DNA from 3 places in the Limnohabitans sp. TEGF005 genome. Region 2 is predicted to be linked to each of the others. Evidence: predicted binding sites of a transcription regulator. Region 2 holds the regulator's gene; each other region holds the start of a gene.
The links. Region 2 encodes sigma-54, which starts transcription at its own class of promoters, with help from an activator protein. Its sites were predicted from a motif close to TGGCANGNAANCTGCTTT; they were not measured.

Region 1 (4,461 bases), 440 kb from region 2:
CATCACCGCCCCCACCAAGGCCGAGGTGATGAACGCCACCGGAATAGCGACCGCCAAGTAAGCGTCAAACGCGGCGGGCAGGTAATCCCGAAACAAGGCTTGCACCACATAGGTGGCGTAGGCACCAATCATCATCAGCTCGCCATGCGCCATGTTGATCACGCCCATCAGGCCATACGTGATGGCCAGCCCCAGTGCCACCAGCAACAAGATCGAGCCCAGGCTGGCACCCGTGAAAAGCGCGCCCAAGCGCTCGCCCCAGCGCAAACTTTCTTGCACAGCGGCCAACGAAGTCTGAATTTGTTTCTTGACCGAAGGCTCTTGCTCATCAGCCAGGCGCTGGTTGAGCAACAACAAGGTCTCTGGCTGTTTGCTGTCGGCCAGCTCACGAGCGGCCAGCAAACGGTCGTTCGGTGCATCGCTGTTGAGCAGCGCAGCCGCACGGGCCTGGCGCACCAGGCTTTGCACAGTGGCATCTTTTTCAGCCGCCAGCGCTTTTTCCAGCAAAGGCTTGCGACTGGCATCAGGCTCTTTGAGCAGTGATAAGGCCGCCAGACGGCGCACCTTGACATCGGCGCTGAACAACTTGAGGGCAGCCAGCGCTGTGTCGATCTCGCCACGCAGGCGGTTGTTCAACATCACATCTTCGGCGTCTGCGGGCACGGTGACAGACTGGCCTGTCACAGGATCTGTGCCCTGGCCATCGCGCACGACCAGCACCTGGTCTTTGGCGATCTTGACCACATCGTCGGCCAGCGCCTGCAAATACGCGGCGGTTTTGTCATCGCCTTGCGCCACCGCTTGTGCCAAAGCTTCTACGCGGGCATCGCTCTCTCCGGTCGCCATGGCAAGGGCTTCGTCCATCGTCAGGGCTTGCGCGGCCGACAGGCCCCACACCGCGCTGGCGATCAACGCGCCTTTCACAATCCATCTTTTCATTTTTCTCATCTCATGTTCAGCAGCTGCTCGCCAAGGCAATCTTGGGCATGAAATGGATTCCCGCGTGCGCGGGAATGACAGTTTGTTCATCAAACTCATGAATGACAAGTGTCGTGTCATCCCCGCGAATGCGGGGATCCATCTCGTTGACTGTCATGGATTCCCGCCTGCGCGGGAATGACCTTCAAACCCATCACTTCTTGGCAGGTTCGTCAGGCTTGACGTCGTTGCCGGGGATGTAAGGGCTCCATGGCTTGGCTTTGACCGGGCCAGGTGTCTTCCACACCACGTTGAACTGACCGTCGGCCTTGATCTCGCCGATGAACACCGACTTGTGCAGGTGGTGGTTTTTCTCGTCCATCTTGCTGGTGATGCCGCTGGGCGCTTTGAAGGTCTGACCCGCCATGGCTGCGATCACTTTGTCGGTGTCAGTCGACTTGGCTTTTTCAACCGCTTGCTTCCACATGTTGATGCCGATGTAAGTCGCCTCCATCGGGTCGTTCGTCAATGGCTTGTCTTTGTGACCGGCGATGTTTTTGGCCTTGGCATAAGCCGCCCACTTTTTGGTGAACTCGTCGTTGGCCGGGTTCTTGATGGACATGAAATAGTTCCATGCCGCCAGGTGACCGACCAAAGGCTTGGTGTCCACGCCGCGCAGCTCTTCTTCACCCACCGAGAAAGCGACCACCGGCACGTCTTTGGCTTTCAGGCCCGCATTGCCCAGCTCTTTGTAGAAAGGCACGTTGGAGTCACCGTTGATGGTGGAGACCACGGCGGTCTTGCCACCGGCTGAGAATTTCTTCACATCGGCCACGATGGTTTGGTAATCGCTGTGGCCAAACGGGGTGTATTTTTCGTCGATGTCTTTGTCAGCCACGCCTTTGGACTTGAGGTACGCGCGCAAGATTTTGTTGGTGGTGCGGGGGTACACATAGTCGGTGCCCAGCAAGACCCAGCGCTTGGCTGCGCCGCCTTCTTTGCTCATCAGGTAGTCGACTGCAGGAATGGCTTGCTGGTTGGGCGCAGCACCGGTGTAGAACACGTTTTTCGACAGCTCTTCACCTTCGTACTGCACGGGGTAAAACAGCAAGCCGTTCATTTCTTCCACCACCGGCAGCACCGACTTGCGCGACACCGAAGTCCAGCAGCCGAAGATCACCGAGACCTTGTCTTGACCGAGCAACTGCTTGGTTTTTTCAGCAAACAAAGGCCAGTTGGAAGCGGGGTCAACAATCACAGGCTCAAGCTTTTTGCCGAGCACACCGCCCTTGGCGTTGATCTCGTCGATGGCCATGAGCACGGTGTCTTTCAACACGGTTTCAGAAATGGCCATGGTGCCCGACAAGCTGTGCAACACGCCCACCTTGATGGTGTCAGCGGCCAGTGCCTGGACCGAGAAAGTCAAACTGCCCGCCACCAAGGCTGCGGCAGTTGCGAGGGCTTTGAGATTGCCACGACGGTTCATCATGAGATCACTCCAATCAGGAAAGTAGGTTTTCAAACACGCGGAGACTTGCAACGCTGAACCTGCTCTTGCAATCACCGTGCCAACCCACGCAAATGCCCTGACGCCCGCCAACAGGACTGCCGTTTCCCTAGGAATTGAGTGGCTCCCTATAAAGGGGCACGCTCTTTGCTACATTGAAATCATCCAATGCACCAATTCAACCAGAGCGCACCAAAATGGAACTCACCCCTCGCGAAAAAGACAAGCTGCTGATCTTCACAGCAGGCCTTTTGGCCGAGCGCCGCAAAGCACGCGGCCTCAAACTGAACTACCCCGAAGCCATTGCGCTGATCAGTGCCGCCGTCATGGAAGGCGCACGGGACGGCAAGACTGTGGCGCAACTCATGAGCGAAGGCCGTAGCGTTTTGACGCGGGCAGACGTGATGGACGGCATCGCCGAAATGATCCCCGACATCCAAGTCGAAGCCACTTTTCCAGACGGCACCAAATTGGTGACCGTGCACCAACCCATTGTTTGAACCCCAGGAATCACACATGAAAAAATTCACTTTGACACTTGGCCTCGCACTGTCCAACCTGGGCAACACCGCTTGGGCTCACGAGGGCCATGGCCTGGGCAGCACCCATTGGCACGCCACCGATGCACTCGGTTTTGTGGTCGCTGCCGCCTTGGTGGCGGTGGCGTTTTACTTCGGCAAAAAGTGAGCCCGACATGACGCCTGGAGAACTTTTGATTGACCCCGGTCAGCATGCGCTGAACGTGGGCCGCCGCACCTGCACGCTGGTGGTGCAAAACGCCAGCGACCGTCCGATTCAAGTGGGCTCGCACTACCACTTTGCCGAAACCAATGCAGGCTTGAAATTCGACCGCACCGCCGCACAAGGCATGCGCCTGAACATCACATCGGGCACCGCCGTGCGCTTTGAGCCGGGCCAACAACGCACCGTGGAGCTGGTGGACTACGCCGGTGACCGCGTGGTGTACGGCTTCAGAGGCCTGACCAACGGTGCACTCGACACCACGCATGCGAAAGGCAACTGACATGGCCCACATCGACAAACGCGCTTACGCCGAAATGTTCGGCCCCACCGAGGGCGACCGGGTTCGCCTGGCCGATACGGCCTTGCTCATCGAGGTCGAAAAAGACTTCACCTTGCTGGCAGGTGGCTACGGCGAAGAGGTGAAATTTGGTGGCGGCAAGACGATCCGCGATGGCATGTCGCAATCGCAACGCACCAATGCCGAGGGCGCGATGGATTGCGTGCTGACCAATGCGCTCATCGTCGACCATTGGGGCATCGTCAAAGCCGATATTGGCCTCAAGGGCAACCGCATCGCCGCCATTGGCAAGGCGGGCAACCCAGACACCCAACCGGGCGTGGACATCGTCATTGGCCCTGGCACCGAGATCATCAGCTGCGAAGGCCTGATCGTGACGGCAGGCGGCATCGACAGCCACATCCACTTCATAGCGCCCCAGCAAATAGACGAAGCGCTGGCCAGCGGCGTGACCACCATGCTGGGCGGCGGCACGGGCCCGGCCACCGGCACCTTTGCCACCACCTGCACGCCCGGCCCTTTCAACATCGAACGCATGATGCAGGCGGCTGACGCCTTTCCGATGAACCTGGGTTTTTTGGGCAAAGGCAATGCCACTTTGCCTGCGGCGCTGCACGAACAAATCAATGCGGGCGCCATTGGCCTGAAGCTGCACGAAGACTGGGGCACCACGCCCGCAGCGATTGACAACTGCCTGAGCGTGGCCGAAGCCACCGACACGCAAGTGGCCATCCACACCGACACGCTCAACGAGTCGGGCTTTGTCGAAGACACGGTGGCCGCCTTCAAGGGCCGCACCATCCACACCTTTCACACCGAAGGTGCGGGCGGCGGGCACGCACCCGACATTTTGAAAGTGGTGGGCGAAGCCAATGTGCTGCCCTCTTCTACCAACCCCACACGGCCATACACCATCAACACCCTGGACGAGCATGTGGACATGCTGATGGTTTGCCACCACCTGGACCCGGCCATCGCCGAAGACCTGGCCTTT
Region 2 (4,461 bases):
CGCATGGCGGCGGTGGCCAGCCAGTGTGTGCGGCCTGTCTCGACGCTCACGCGCAGCGCTTCGGCCTTGGGTTCGTCAAACACCCACAGGTCGAGCAGGATGTTGGTGTCCAGCACGCGGCGTGCCGGGGTTTGAACCCCATCTGCGCCCGGACCTTCACTCAGAATTGCGCCCACCTCAAGGTTCACCTCAACGCCCCGCTCCCAACTCATGGTGCAGACGTTCCCGATGTGTCGGGGCCTGAGGTGACTGTTGGGTTGTTGCTGCTGTCGCTTGGCGTGCGCTTCAAGCTGCCTTTGATCATGTCAAAGCGGAACAAGCGGCATTCGATGGGGCCGTTCCACATGGGCACGCGGCGCGATTCTTTCAGGCGCATTTTGCTGGGCAGCTTCAGGTCGGGTGTGAGCATCCAAGCGCTCCAGCCGCTGTAGTTTTTCTTCCAGTGGCTGGCCAGTTGGGCAAAGAAGTCGACGCTGTCGTCGCCATCATTGGTTTGCGCGGTTTCGCGGTGGTGGCTTTGGTCGGCTGCGCGGGTACTTGAACGCGCATCGGCCAAGGCACCGGGCTGGAAGCTGTCACGCCCACGACCGGCGACACCGGCAGCGGCAATGCGCTCGCCATAGGGCGGGTTGAGCAGCATGACGCCGGGGGTCTCGCTGGGCGGCATGCGTTGCAGGGCATCGCCGCCTCGGAACTCGATCACGCCCGACACGCCTGCGCGTTCGGCGTTGCGCTCGGCAAAGTCGACCATTCGGAAAGCCACATCGCTGCCAAAAATGGGCGCGGTGGGTTCGTGCTCGTGGTCGCGGGCTTCTTCGATCAAGCCTTGCCAGACATGGTTTTGGAAAGGCAACAGCTTTTCAAAGCCAAAGCGGCGTTGCAAGCCAGGGGCGATGCCACAGGCGATTTGCGCCGCCTCAATCGGGATGGTGCCGCTGCCGCAGCAGGGGTCGTACAAAGGCACTGTCGCATCCCAGCCGCTGGCCGCGATCATGGCGGCCGCCAAGGTTTCCTTCAGGGGCGCGTCGCCCTTGTCGGTGCGCCAGCCGCGCTTGAACAGCGGTTCGCCCGAGGTGTCGATGTAGAGCGTGAGGGTTTCGGGTGTGACGTGGGCATAAATGCGCACATCGGGCCAGGTGGTGTCCACGTTCGGGCGCTCGCCGCGCTTGGCGCGAAAGCGGTCGGCCACCGCGTCTTTGATTTTGAGGGCGGCAAAGTTCAGGCTGGTCAGCGGGCTGTGCTGCGCCGTGATGTCGATCTTGAACGTCTGCTTGGGCGTGAACCAAATTTCCCAGGCCACTTCGCTGGCGGCTTGGTACAGGTCGTTTTCGTTGCGGTAGTCGGTGACGGACAGCTGCACCAGCACGCGCTGGGTCAAGCGGCTGTGCAGGTTGATGCGCATCGCGTCGCGCCAAGAGGCGCGGGCCATCACGCCGCCGCGTCCGGTCATCAGGTCGTTGCCGGTCAGGCCCGTGATGGCGTGCACCTCGTCGGCCAAAAAGCCCTCGACGCCAGCGGCGCAAGGCATGAACAGGTTCAATGAATTCACTCGAATACTCTCAAAGGGTTTTGCGCAGGTTCGCAGGCGCGATCTTCAGGGCTTCGCGGTATTTGGCCACCGTGCGGCGTGCGCAGTCGATGCCTTGCTCTTTCAGCATTTCTGAAATTTGGTTGTCCGACAGGGGTTTGGCGGGTTTTTCAGCCGCCACAAACTGCTTGATCAGTGCCCGCACGGCGGTGCTCGATGCGGCGCTGCCACTGTCGGTGCCCAAGCCCGAGCCAAAGAAATACTTCAGCTCAAACGTGCCTTGCGGCGTGGACATGTATTTGGCCGTGGTCACGCGGCTGATGGTGGACTCGTGCATGCCCAGCTCGTCGGCGATCTCGCGCAGCACCAGCGGGCGCATGGCCAGCTCGCCGTGGGTGAGGAAGTTTTTTTGCCGCTCCACGATGGCGGTGGATACGCGCAAGATGGTGTCAAAACGCTGCTGGATGTTTTTGATGAACCAGCGCGCTTCTTGCAGGCGCTGCTGCAAACCGGCATGCGATGAACCCTTGCTGCCGCGCAAGGCGTTGGCATAAATGTCGTGCACGCGCAGCTTGGGCATCACGTCGGGGTTGAGCTGGATGCGGAATTTGGGCGTGGCCGTTTTACTGGTGTTCACCACCAGCACGTCGGGGATGATGATGTTTTGTTCGGCCTGCGCAAACGGGCGGCCGGGTTTGGGCTCCAGCCGGGCAATGAACGGGATAGCGGCTTTGACCACGGCCTCGTCCAGACCGCAGGCCACAGCCAGGCGTTTGAAGTCGCGTTTGGCCAGCATTTCCATGGGTTGAGCGCAGACGGCCAGAGCGGCTTGGGCGACCTCGTCGTCTGGCGCGTCCTTGAGCCATGCCTTGATCTGGATGCGCATGCACTCGGCCAGATCGCGTGCGCCCACACCCACGGGCTCGAGCGATTGCAGCAAACCCAGCGCCACGGTGAAGCGGTGCACCAGCTCGTCCAGTTGTTCAAAATCGTCGCTGCCAGCCAAGCTGGCGGCCAATTCAGGCAGGGTGTCGGTCAGGTAGCCGTCGTCGTTGAGCGACTCGATCAAAAAGCGCAGGGCAGCACGGTCGATCTCGGACAAGCGCAGCGACAAGGCCTGGCGGTGCAAAAAGTCGGTGAGCGAGCCGCTGCTGCGGGCCAGGTCGATGGCGTCAGCGGTTTCTTCGCCATTGTTCTGGCGCGGTCCGGCATCGCCACCCCATTCGCTGTCGTCAGGGCGCATGTCCACGCTGCCGTCGCCGTCCCAGCTTTCGGCCACATCGGTCACGGCTTCGTCGCTGTTTTCGCTGGCGCTGTCGTCGCTGCTGCTGGATGTGCTGGCGCTTTCGCTCACCCGATCGCCCAGGCTGACGTGGGTGTCGGTTTGGTCCAGGCCAAAGGCCTCGGAGGCCGCTTCTTCTTCGCTGCGCTCAAGAAATGGGTTTTCGTCCAGCATCTGGTCGACCTCTTGCGACAGCTCCAGCGTGGACAGTTGCAGCAGGCGGATCGATTGTTGCAACTGGGGCGTGAGCGCCAGGTGCTGGGACATGCGCAGCGACAGACCGGGTTTCATGGCTGTGCTTTCATGGCGTGGACCTTGGATTTGTTCATCACATCCGGAAGTGTTCGCCCAGGTACACCCGTCGCACCTCGGCGTTGGACACGATTTCGTCGGGGGTGCCTGCAGCCAGCACGCGGCCTTCGCTGATGATGTAGGCGTGGTCGCAAATGCCCAAGGTCTCGCGCACGTTGTGGTCGGTGATCAGCACGCCAATGCCGCGCTGCTTGAGGAAGGCAATGATGCGCTGGATCTCGATCACGGCGATCGGGTCAATGCCAGCAAAAGGCTCGTCCAGCAAGATAAAACGCGGGTTGGTGGCCAAGGCGCGGGCAATCTCTACGCGGCGGCGTTCACCCCCTGACAGCGCGACCGCAGGGGAATCGCGCAGGTGGTCGACGCGCAGGTCGGCCAGCAACTCGCTCAGGCGTTGTTCAATGTCAGCCGATGAGAGTGCATGACCCTGGGCGTCGGTTTGCAGCTCCAGAATGGCGCGCACGTTGTCTGCCACCGACAGTTTGCGAAAAATCGAGGCCTCTTGCGGCAGATACGACAGGCCCATGCGCGAGCGCTTGTGAATGGGCATGCGCGTGACGTCTTGCCCATCAATCATGATCTGGCCGCCATCACCACGCACCAAGCCCACGATCATGTAAAAAGAGGTGGTTTTGCCTGCGCCGTTGGGGCCGAGCAAGCCCACCACTTCGCCCTTGTCTACTTGCACGGACACGTCGTGCACCACTTTGCGGCTGCCGTAGGCCTTTTTCAGGTGGTGCGCTTCCAGTCGGCTGGGCACGAGTGGCTCACTCATTGTTTTTTGCTTTCGCCTGTATTGGGGCTGATCCGCAGGGCAGGGATGGCCGTTTTCGGAGCGGGGGGCGTGGTCGCCGGGCTTGTTTTTCTGGGCGTCAGCACGGCGCGTACGCGTTGATCTCGCGGGTCCGTGGCTTGGGTGCCTTTGGGCAGACCGTCCACGGTCATGACTTCGGTGGTGTTGTTGAAAATGATTTTTTGACCATTGAGTTGGTCGGCCAGCTCGGTGCCGCGCAAAATTCGAACTTCTGCCCGCTGACTCAGTGTCACGACATCGGCCTGGCTGTCGTAGATGGCCATTTCGCCTTCACCTTCGGTGAATTCATCGACGCCTTCGCGTTTTTGCCGAAAAAAGACGCGTTCGTTCGGTGCGGCCCAAACGTGCGCCACTTGTTGGCCGTTTTTGTCTTGTTGCACTTCCATGCGATCGCCGCGCAAAACCATGGTGCCTTTGAACGCAACCACCTTGCCTGTGAAATGGGTGAGCAGTTTGTTTTCGTCGTGGCGCATGGCATCCGCCTCAATCAGCATGGGCTTGTCGCGGTCGGCTTTTTCGGCCCAC
Region 3 (4,461 bases), 1.5 Mb from region 2:
GCTTGTCGGTTTTGCCGCTGGTGTTGATCGTGGCCCTGTCCTGGTTGCTGGGTTATTGGTACTGGGACATCGCCGTGACTTGGGTGCGGGCCTGGCTGGATGCGTCCAGTTGGTTGGCGGTGGTGTGGCGTTGGCTGGAGGGCATTGGCTTGCCCGACCTGAAAACCGTGGTGGCCCCGTTGTTGGTGATTTTTTCAGTCACGCCCCTTGTTGTTGTCGCGTGCTTGCTGGCGGTGTCTTTTTTGATGACGCCATCGCTCACGCGTTTGGTGGCCGATCGGCGCTTTGCGGGCCTGCAGCGCAAACAGGGCGGCAGTTGGCTGTTCAGTTTGTGGTGGACTTTTTTGTCTTTGCTGCTGGCCTTGGGTGCTTTGTTGTTGACCTTGCCCATGTGGCTGGTGCCGCCGCTGGCCATGCTTTTGCCCGCACTGATTTGGGGTTGGCTGACCTACCGCGTCATGGCCTTTGAGGTGTTGGCCGAATTTGCCAGTGCCGACGAGCGCCACACCCTGATGGCACGCCACCGCATGAGCCTGCTGGGCATGGGTGTGGTCACGGGCCTCATGGGTGCAGCACCCAGTTTGGTGTGGGCCTCGGGTGCTTTGTTTGCCGCAGCGTTTGTGATTTTGGTGCCTGTGGCCATCTGGATCTACACCTTGGTGTTTGCCTTTTCCTCGCTGTGGTTTGCCCACTTTGCCTTGGCTACTTTGTCCGCGCTGCGTGATGAACCTCAGCACGCCGCAGTCGATGAGGTTTTGCCCGCCGTGCCCCCTTCGCCCCATGTTGCCGCCCGATTGGGCGAAGACGCGGGCGACACGCCGGACGGTGTGACCGATGTCGTACCCCGACCCAGCCTTTGAATTCTTAGAACCCTTTGAGCCAACTCCAACTCCCCATGACCAGCACGACCCCCACCTTTGGCCTGATCATCATTGGCGACGAAATCATGTCCGGCAAACGCCAGGACAAGCACATGCCCAAAGTCATTGAGCTCATGTCGGCCCGAGGGCTGACGCTGAGTTGGGCCGACTATGTGGGCGATTCGCCCGAGCGCATCACCGCCACACTGCAGCGGGCCTTGGCTTCGGCCGATGTGGTGTTCAGTTGCGGCGGCATTGGCGCCACGCCTGACGACCACACCCGGCAATGCGCCGCACGGGCCCTCGGGGTGCCTTTGGCCTTGCACCCGCAAGCCAAGCTGCTGATTCAAGAGCGCATGCAAGACACAGCCAAAGAGCAGGGCACGGCCTACGAGCCAGATCGCCCTGACAACATCCACCGGCTCAACATGGGCGTGTTCCCTGAGGGCGCGACCATCATCCGCAATCCTTACAACAAGATTCCCGGCTTCAGTTGCCAGGGCGCGGGTGGCGGTGCGGTGCATTTTGTGCCCGGTTTCCCGGTCATGGCCTGGCCCATGATCGAGTCGGTGCTGGACACCCAATACAGCGCCCACTTTTGTCAGAACGCCTACGTTGAAAAATCGGTGGTCATTTTGGGCGCCATGGAGGCCACGCTGACCCCGCTGATGGAAGCCATCGAAGCCGCGCACCCCGGCGTCAAGGTGTTCAGCTTGCCCAGTGTGGATCACCCGCAGTGGGGCCGCCACATCGAATTGGGGGTCAAGGGAGAGCCCGGCCGTGCCGACGCGGCCTACGCAGACTTGCGACTGGGGCTGAATGCGTTCCAGCTGAAATATGGCCCTGAATTGGTGCGTTGATTTAAAATTCACCAAAATAGTGCGGTTTTGCACAATTTTAGTGCAAATTGACGAGGGCTCTGGAGACGTTGGCACTGGGTGTTCCCTGAAAACCCGTGCTGCAAGGGCCCATGTTGGATCGCAAAACCCGGTTGGGGTACTTTTTTTACAGCGGGCAGATGCGCAAGCGGCTTGGGTCAAGGCACAATCTTGGACTGTTCGGGTGTGGTCCGCTGAGCCAAGTTGGCATAGAAACTGCAAGACCTGTACGACAGCTTTTTAACCCCCTTTCCATTCAGGAGAATTTGATGGCCAAGACCGTCGCAGACGTGATGAAGATGGTGAAAGAGAACGAAGTCAAGTTCGTTGACTTCCGTTTCACCGATACCCGTGGTAAGTGGCAGCACATCACTGCACCCGTGTCGCAGTTTGACGAAAGCAAGTTCGAAGAAGGCCAAGCCTTTGACGGCTCTTCGATCGCTGGCTGGAAAGGCATCGAAGCTTCGGACATGTTGTTGATCCCCGATGCCAACAGCGCCATCATTGACCCCTTCTTCGAAGAAGTCACTTTGGTCCTGATCTGCGACGTGATCGAGCCCACAGACGGCAAGGCCTATGAGCGTGACCCACGTTCCATTGCCAAGCGTGCCGAGACTTACCTCAAGCAATCGGGCCTGGGCGACACCGCCTACTTTGGTCCCGAGCCAGAATTCTTCTTGTTTGACGACGTGCGCTGGAGCACCGAGCCGAACAACACCTTCTACGCCATCGACGAAGCCGAAGCCCCATGGAACAGCGGCACCAAGATGGACAACGGCAACAGCGGTCACCGTAACCGCGTCAAAGGTGGCTACTTCCCAGTGCCTCCCGTTGACAGCACGCACGACATGCGCAGCGAGATGTCCTTGATCCTCGAATCCGTGGGCATCCCGGTCGAAGTTCACCACCACGAAGTGGCTGGCGCAGGTCAGTGCGAAATCGGTACCCGTTTCTCCACACTGGTGGAGCGCGCCGACTGGACATTGCTGCAAAAGTACGTGATCCACAACGTGGCCAACGCCTACGGCAAAACCGCCACCTTCATGCCCAAGCCTTACGCTGGCGACAACGGTTCCGGCATGCACGTTCACCAGTCCATCTGGAAAGACGGCAAGAACCTGTTCGCAGGCAATGGCTACGCTGGCTTGTCTGAATTCGCCCTGTACTACATCGGCGGCATCATCAAGCACGCTCGCGCCCTGAACGCGATCACTAACCCTGGCACCAACAGCTACAAGCGTTTGGTTCCACACTACGAAGCCCCTGTGAAATTGGCCTACTCGGCCAAGAACCGCTCGGCTTCGATCCGTATCCCCAACGTCGCCAGCGACAAGGGCCGTCGCGTGGAAGCCCGCTTCCCCGATCCATTGTGCAACCCTTACCTCGGCTTCGCAGCCTTGTTGATGGCTGGCTTGGACGGTATCGAAAACAAGATCCACCCCGGCGAAGCAGCGACCAAAGACCTGTACCACTTGCCTCCAGAAGAAGACAAGTTGGTCCCCACTGTGTGCTCCAGCCTCGACCAGGCACTGGACGCGCTCAATGCAGACCGCACTTTCTTGACCAAGGGTGGCGTGTTCACCGACTCGTGGATCGACGCTTACATCGAATTGAAGATGCAAGAAGTCAACCGCAGCCGCGTTGAAGTGTCGCCTGTCGAATACGACATGTACTACTCGCTGTAAGAGGCATGACATTGCACATTCCAGTGCAATACCAAAAGGACGGCTTTGGCCGTCCTTTTTTTCTGGTTCAGTGCCATTCGAATTTTGCAAAAATCAGCCCACATCGGAGTCGCAAGATGAAGCATCAGGCGGTCATTGAGCGCTGTGGCACCGAATACACCAATGCCCCACGCGACATGACGCAGTGTGAGCGTTTGACCGAACAGGCCGTCACGGTCATTTCGGGTTTGCGCCCTTCATCCGCACGCACCAGTGTGATGGCCGATGCGCCTGGGGTGTACGAACTGCGCACCAAAACAGAGCCTGCTCGGCCTGTAACCGCCCTGCAAGGTGAGCGCGATGTTCAGGCGCGCACCATTCTGGATCAAGAGCTGCAGCGGGTGCAGAAACAGCACCAAGGTTTGGTGCAAGAGTACAAGCAGGGCGCGCCAGTCAAATGGGCAAGCGAACAGGCCGCGCCCCACAAATACCAGGACCGCGTGACCGCGCTCAAAGCCGCCATTGACCGGGCACAGCGCGATATCGACAGTTTGCAACGCGAGTTGGCACATCGCCCACTGGCCATGAAAACCTTGAAGCCATGACCACGTCAGTTCTCCGATTTCAGGCCTTTGATTTGTTGGCCACTCCCGTGGCCGTGTTGCAGGGCCAAGGTCGTGTGCGCTTTGTCAATGCGGCTCTTGAAGACGCCTTGGGCATGTCCCGGCGCACCCTTTACGACACCTACCTGCCCGACTGCTTTTTGGACCCGCAGCCTTTGGCTGCGGCCCTGGTGGGGGCGCAGTCCAACGAGTTTGCCGCGCTGCGCTACGAAGCCCAGCTGCGCCGACTGCACCACGAAGACCCCTTGCCTGTGCATGTGATCGTAGCCCCGTCGGACCAGGCTGACGAAGTGATCGTGGAGCTTTTGCCCGTTGAACAGCAAACCCGCCAAGAGCGCGAAGAGCGTCTGCTGGAGCAGGCCCAGGCCAACAAAGAACTGATTCGCAACCTGGCCCACGAGATCAAGAACCCTTTGGGCGGCATCCGGGGATCGGC

Region 1: a site for sigma-54 is predicted at 2,562-2,579, ahead of ureA (urease subunit gamma). Genes of this name have one in related genera too.
Region 3: a site for sigma-54 is predicted at 1,944-1,961, ahead of glnA (type I glutamate--ammonia ligase). Genes of this name have one in related genera too.

What each region holds. Positions count from the first base shown of each region.
Region 1 is NZ_AP029226.1:636,100-640,560, reverse strand. Features, by position in the region: gene urtB (urea ABC transporter permease subunit UrtB) at 1-939, opposite strand, end outside; gene urtA (urea ABC transporter substrate-binding protein) at 1,133-2,404, opposite strand; gene ureA (urease subunit gamma) at 2,623-2,925, shown strand; gene ACZ5RG_RS03055 (hypothetical protein) at 2,942-3,112, shown strand; gene ACZ5RG_RS03050 (urease subunit beta) at 3,120-3,449, shown strand; gene ureC (urease subunit alpha) at 3,451-4,461, shown strand, end outside.
Region 2 is NZ_AP029226.1:197,864-202,324, forward strand. Features, by position in the region: gene ACZ5RG_RS00885 (PIN domain-containing protein) at 1-116, opposite strand, end outside; gene ACZ5RG_RS00890 (THUMP domain-containing class I SAM-dependent RNA methyltransferase) at 209-1,549, opposite strand; gene ACZ5RG_RS00895 (RNA polymerase factor sigma-54) at 1,560-3,101, opposite strand; gene lptB (LPS export ABC transporter ATP-binding protein) at 3,139-3,897, opposite strand; gene lptA (lipopolysaccharide transport periplasmic protein LptA) at 3,894-4,461, opposite strand, start outside.
Region 3 is NZ_AP029226.1:1,655,821-1,660,281, reverse strand. Features, by position in the region: gene ACZ5RG_RS08005 (EI24 domain-containing protein) at 1-860, shown strand, start outside; gene ACZ5RG_RS08000 (competence/damage-inducible protein A) at 896-1,720, shown strand; gene glnA (type I glutamate--ammonia ligase) at 2,008-3,423, shown strand; gene ACZ5RG_RS07990 (hypothetical protein) at 3,540-4,007, shown strand; gene glnL (nitrogen regulation protein NR(II)) at 4,004-4,461, shown strand, end outside.